DNA from 2 places in the Chelativorans sp. AA-79 genome. Region 1 is predicted to be linked to the other one. Evidence: predicted binding sites of a transcription regulator. Region 1 holds the regulator's gene; the other holds the start of a gene.

Region 1 (3,207 bases):
ATCGCCCAGGGCCGATCCGATCTGCTGCGAATCGCCTGCGCGGTGCAGGGCATCACCGATTCCGCCGGACGCGAGCTCCTGTGGTCGCCGATCACGCCGCTCAGCGATCTGCCGATCGGCCCCAAACTCGAAGAAGCGTTCAACGTGCCGGTGACGGTGCAGAACGACTGCAACATGATTGCCGTGGCGCTGCGGTGGCTCAATCCCGAGCGCTACGGCGACAACTTCATCACCATTCTCCTTTCCCACGGCATCGGCATGGGCCTGATGCTGGACGGGAAGATGTTCAGCGGCACACGCTCCTCGGCGGGCGAATTCGGCCACATGGTGCATGAACCTGGGGGTGCACTATGCCGTTGCGGGCGCCGGGGCTGCATCGAAGCCTATGCCGGCAACTACGCCATCTGGCGCCGCGCCTCCGGGAAGAGCAGGGACGAGAAGCCGGTGGCCGATATCGAGGCGGGGGAAATGCAGAGGCTTGCGGGGCAAGCGCGGCAAGAAGAGGGACAGGCGCGGGACGCCTTCCGCGAGGCGGGGCGGGCGATCGGCTTCGGCCTCGGCAATCTCTTTGCCCTAATCGACCCGGCACCGGTGGCGATGGTGGGCCAGGGTACGGCGGCCTTCGACATTCTCGAGCCTGAGATCCGCCGTGCGCTGGCCGAGACCGCAGGGGGCCAGCACGCCGAAGCCGTTGCCTTCGAAACATTGCCCAATGCGGTGCCGCTTATCCTGCACGGCGCGGCGATGAGCGCACTGACGGGCCTCGACCGCGACATGTTCGCGCCGGGCCTTCGCACATCAGCGGCGGGCTGGGGGAAAGAGCAGCCCGAACGGGCCTCTCCTCAGTTTTCGCGAATGGCGTAGCCCGCGCCGCGGATGGTGCGGATGACATCGGGCATCCGCCCCTGGTTCACCGCCTTGCGCAGCCGCCCGACATGAACGTCCACCGTCCGCTCGTCGATGTAGATCGTCTCGCCCCAGACATTGTCGAGGAGCTGGCTGCGGGAGAAGACGCGGCCGGGATGCTGCATCATGAACTCGAGCAGGCGGAATTCCGTCGGCCCGAGGCGGATCTCGCTCTTGCGCCGATAGACGCGATGGGATTCACGGTCGAGCACGATATCGCCGACCTTCAGCACCGTGGAAAGCACTTCGGGCTTGGCGCGCCGGAGAAGCGCACGCACCCGCGCGATGAATTCGGGCGTCGAGAAGGGCTTCACCAGATAGTCGTCCGCGCCGGTGGAAAGCCCGCGGACACGGTCGCTCTCCTCCCCGCGCGCGGTCAGCATGATGATCGGGAGCCGCTCCGTCTCCGGACGCATCCTGAGCCGGCGGCACAGCTCGATCCCCGAGACGGCAGGCACCATCCAGTCGAGCACGAGCAGGTCCGGGACGTTCTCCTGCAGCCGCACTTCCGCCTCGTCGCCGCGCGTGATCACCTCGACCTGGTAGCCTTCCGCCTCGAGATTGTAGCGCAGCAGCACACAGAGCGGTTCGTCATCCTCGACCACCATGACTTTCGGTGCGATCATTCAACAGCCTCCAGCTACCCGGCCGTCACCTGCGTTTCGTCCTGCTTCGGCCGTTGCACGGGGAGTTGCAGGCCTGTGAGCACATAATAGGCGTTCTCCGCGATGTTGGTCACATGGTCGCCGATGCGCTCGAGGTTCTTTGCGCAGAACAGGAGATGCGTGCAGGCGGTGATGTTGCGCGGATCCTCCATCATATAGGTGAGGAGCTGCCGGAACACCGACGTGTACTGGATATCGATCTTCTCGTCCTCGTCGCGCAGCTTGGTCAGCGCTTCGGGCTGGCGCGTGACATAGCGGTCCACCACCAGGTTCACTTGTTCCAGCACCATGTTGGACATGGTCTCGATCGGCTGCGTCAGGCCGCGGGGAGCGCCGCCGCCCACCGCACCGACGCGCTTGGCGATGTTCTTGGCGAGATCGCCGATCCGCTCGAGGTCGGCCGCCATGCGGATCGCACCGACAACCGCCCGCAGGTCCTGCGCCATGGGCTGGCGCTTGGCGATGAGCGTGATCGCGCGCTCATCGAGTTCGCGCTGCTTTGCGTCCATGACGACGTCGTCGGAGATCACGCGCTGCGCGAGCGCATTGTCTGAATAGAGCAGCGACCTGGTTGCAGCCTGCGTCATGGCCGCCGAAAGGTCGCCCATCTCACGGATGAGGCGGTCGAGGTGCTCCAGATCCTCGTCGAAAGAGGCGACGGTATGCTGGCCCATGAGTCCGTTCCTTTTGCAAACTGCGCCGGATCAGCCGAACCGGCCTGTGATGTAATCCTGGGTCCGCTTGTCTTCCGGGTTGGTGAACATCTTGTCGGTCGGCCCCTCTTCGACCAGGTTCCCGAGATGGAACATCGCCGTGCGCTGGGAGACGCGGGCGGCCTGCTGCATGGAGTGGGTCACGATGACGATCGTATAGTTCTCGCGCAGTTCGTCGATCAGCTCCTCGACCTTGGCGGTCGCGATCGGATCAAGCGCCGAGCAAGGCTCGTCCATCAGGATGACTTCGGGCGAGACGGCGATGGCGCGGGCAATGCAGAGGCGCTGCTGCTGGCCGCCGGAGAGGCCCGTTCCAGGCTCTTGCAGCCGGTCTTTCACCTCGCTCCAGAGGCCCGCTTTCTGCAGGCTGGTCTCCACAACGCCGTCGAGATCGCTCTTGGCACTGGCCAGGCCATGAATACGAGGGCCGTAGGCGACGTTCTCGTAAATCGACTTTGGAAACGGATTGGGCTTCTGGAACACCATGCCGACGCGGGCGCGCAATTCCACCACGTCGATGCGCGGATCGTAGATGTTCTCGCCATCGAGGGTGATGTCGCCCGTTACGCGGGCGCTCTCGATCGTGTCGTTCATGCGGTTCAGACAACGCAGGAACGTCGACTTGCCACAGCCCGAGGGACCGATCAACGCCGTCACCTGGTTTTCACGGATGTCGAGACCAACCTCGAAGAGCGCCTGCTTCTCACCATAGAAGACACTGACTTTGGAGCCACGCATCTTCACGGTTTCAGCCCGGGGCGCTTCGTCGAGCGCATTTTCGACGGCTGTATCTGTCAGCATATTCATATCCTCACTCCGTTACCAGCGACGTTCGAACCGTTGCCGGAGATAGATGGCCACCGCGTTCATGAATATCAGGAAGCCCAAGAGCACGAGAATTGCGGCCGAGGTGCGTGAGACGA
Region 2 (3,207 bases), 2.2 Mb from region 1:
TCCAGATAGGAATGGGCGTTGTCGCGGTCGGCGAGAATGTCCTTCAGCGCTGCGGATTGCTCTATGGCGACGCTGTTGGTGGGCGCATAGCCGGTCATTGCGGCAAGCGCGGCTTGGCCCTCCGGCCCGGCCATGAATTTCATGAAATCGAAGGCCGCCTGCTGTGCCGCCGGATCCTGCGCGAGCATCGCGCCGATCACGGCCGAGGTGGGGATCCGCCCCTTACCCTCCGCCAGAGGGAAGGGCACGGAGACCACCTGGAATTTCCCGTCGGCCGCCTCCTCGTAGCGCGGGATGAGGCTGCTCATGCTGGCGAACACGCCGATGCCACCGGCTCCGAACGCCTGGCGCGCCTGATCGCGCGTCATGTCGGCACGTGCCTGGCCCGCATCGGCGAAGTCACGCAGGAGCTGCAGCGCCTGCAGCCCTTCGGCTCCCTGGAAGGTGAAGTTCTCATCCGCAGCATCCATGACGCTGCCGCCGAAGCTTTCCAAGAGGGCCAGCCAGCTGAAGCCGATCCCGTTGTCGTACTCGAAGAAGCCGCCGACGATGTTCGGCGCCACTCCATCCATCTTCTTCGCAAGGTCGAGAATGCCCGGCCAGTCGCGTGGCAGATCTTCCGGATTGACGCCAGCCTGGTCCACAAGCTGCGAATTGAAGAGCACGACAGGCATGGAGACGCCGTAGGCCAGTCCATAGGTCGTTCCGCTCACCACGCCCGGGCTGGTGACGGAGGAGGAGAATTGCGCTTTCCATTCCGTATCTGCCTCGATGAATGAGTCGAGCTCAGCCGCAATGCCGTTTTCCTGCAGCACCCGCAGGAGAGGGCCGGTGAAGAGAATAACGTCGGGCAGCTTGGCGCCAACCATATGGTCGCGCAGCAATTGTTGCTGGAATTGGGACGCCTCGCGGGCTCCTCCGATCCACTCGACGGTGACGTCCTCCGACTGGGCGTTGTAGAGCGTGATGAGTTTCTCATACAGCGCCAGGTTTTGGGCATTCCCGGAGCCTGACAGAGTTATGGTGGTCTCGGCGTGGGCGGAGGCGGAAAGTGCCAAACTGCCGATCAATGCCGCGGCAGCGAGAATTCTGTGCATGGTCGGTCCTCTCCTGGAAGGGTTCATGAAACGGGGGCTTCACCATGCGTGTTTCACCAATCCTCGGACCGGCGGATTTCGACGCAACGTAAAGCCAAGCGTGACTCGAGCTGGCATGGCGGCTCAACAGTAAGATGTATAGGTGTACGTATTTATAGACATCAATTATGAGAGTCTTGTGACAATGTGCGTTGAGAACGCTCCTCCTTCGCGATCCCGCCGTGTGTGAGCGGTGCAAGCGCGATAGGAAGGTCGTGCGGACAAGAGGGAGAATCGGCTCGATGAAGAGTGAGGGGATCAGCCGCTGGCGGCAAGTGGGCGAGGCCCTGATGCGCGAGATCGATCAGGGGCTGCTCGGGCCGGGTGACAAGCTTCCGGCCGAGTTCGATCTTGCGGAAAGGTTCGGGGTGGCGCGCCAGACGGTACGTCGCGCCTTGTCGCATTTGCGCAACGAAGGCGTGATCGACGTCCAGCTCGGCCGAGGGACCTTTGTTTCCGAGAGAGTTTTCGAATATCGGATCGCTGCCCAAAGGACGTTCGAGGAAAACCTCCTCGATAGCGCAATGATTCCCAGCCGCGATCTTCTGAGCATTCAGCTGGTGCCGGCCACGAAGGGAATCGCAAAGAATCTGAAGCTCGAGGCCGGCTCTCCCGTCCTGTTCGTCGTGACCGTCAACAAGGCGGACGAGGTTCCGGTCGTCCTGGGGTACATCTTCTTTCCCCATGCCAGGATACCGAAGCTCGAGGGCATCCTGGCGCGGATCGCCGCCGAAAAGCGCAGTTTCTCCCTGGCCGCTGCTTTGGCGGATGCCGGCGTGCTGCGGGCCCGGCGCACCTTTATCCGGCTGAAATCGAGGCTGCCATTGGCGGAGGAGACGGAGGTGCTCAGCCTTCCGCCGCTGGAGACGGTTGTCGAGACGACCTCGATGAGCGCGGACGACGAAGGCAATCCCGTATTCTACTCGATCATGTCCTATCGCGGCAGCCGCGTGGAGTTTTTCGTTGGAAGCGAGGCTCTCGGGGAGAAATGACGGACGACAGTGCGGTGCCGTTCCGCAGACCCGATGACCCTCAGCGCAGGAAGCGCTTTTCGTTGGCCTTGACCTGATCCATTTTCTGCAGGCGGAAGATTTCCTCCACGGAGACGATGTCCTTGTGCACGTTCTGCACGCCGCCGTCGGTGACGATCCGCCGGAAAACGTCACGCATCGCCGTCGCCGCGGCACGGATGGCATAGTTGCCGTAGATGGTCATGCGGATGTTGCCGAGTGCGTGGATGCGCGTGGCGTCGAGCTCGGGATAGGCGTTGGGCACAATGACGAGTGGAACCGGTCCCTTCCACGCGCGCGAAAAACTCTCGATCTCGCCCGGGTTTCTTTTCTTCGAATGGATCAGGATCATATCGGCGCCGGCTTCGGCATAGGCCATGCCGCGCTTTAGCGCCTCCGCCTCGCCGAGGCCCGCGATCAGGGCTTCGGTGCGGGCGATGATGAGGAAGCCGGGGTCCTGCCGGCTCGCCCCGGCCGCTTCGATCTTGCCCTGAAACTCCTCGATGCGCAGCAGCTCCTGCCGGCCGTCGGCTGCCAGGCTCGTCACCTTCGGAAAGGTCTTGTCCTCGATGACGACGGCCGCAGTTCCCGCCTTTTCGTATTCCCTGATCGCATGGATGACGTTCAGTGCGTTGCCGTAGCCCGTGTCGATGTCGGCGACGATCGGCAGCGACGAACACCCGGCGATGGCGCGCAGCATATCGAGATGCTGCGTCATGGTGATCAGGCTCATGTCGGCCAAGCCATAGAGCGCCGACAGCTCGAATCCCGAGGCCCAGAGGCCGTCGAAGCCGGCTTCCTCGGCCAGGAGCGCCGAGAGCGGGCTATGCGCCGCCATGATGTGGACTAGACCGCGTTCGGCCATGCGGTCGCGGAGGAGTTTTGCCTTGCTCATGGCTCGGCGTTCAACAACCCAGGACAGCGCCTTGGCAAATCCAATGATACCGGATGAAGGCGGATGTCATCGATTTTTGCGATTGTATGTCAGGCGGCGTCACCAGTCCCTGCATTCCTGCAAAGCCGCACGAGCCAGCGGCAGAAGGCACGGGCCAGCATGGGGT

What was found. The regulator PhoB, encoded in region 1, activates phosphate uptake and scavenging genes when phosphate is short. The targets are predictions, from matches to a motif close to TGTCATNNANCTGTCAT.
Region 2: a site for PhoB is predicted at 1,265-1,281, ahead of phnF (phosphonate metabolism transcriptional regulator PhnF). Genes of this name have one in related genera too.

The regions. Positions count from the first base shown of each region.
Region 1 is NZ_CP120361.1:674,911-678,117, reverse strand. It holds gene PVE73_RS03430 (ROK family protein) at 1-864, shown strand, start outside; gene phoB (phosphate regulon transcriptional regulator PhoB) at 843-1,529, opposite strand; gene phoU (phosphate signaling complex protein PhoU) at 1,547-2,245, opposite strand; gene pstB (phosphate ABC transporter ATP-binding protein PstB) at 2,276-3,091, opposite strand; gene pstA (phosphate ABC transporter permease PstA) at 3,104-3,207, opposite strand, start outside.
Region 2 is NZ_CP120361.1:2,827,118-2,830,324, reverse strand. It holds gene PVE73_RS13750 (extracellular solute-binding protein) at 1-1,097, opposite strand, end outside; gene phnF (phosphonate metabolism transcriptional regulator PhnF) at 1,379-2,128, shown strand; gene PVE73_RS13740 (isocitrate lyase/phosphoenolpyruvate mutase family protein) at 2,169-3,041, opposite strand; gene PVE73_RS13735 (LysR family transcriptional regulator) at 3,131-3,207, opposite strand, start outside.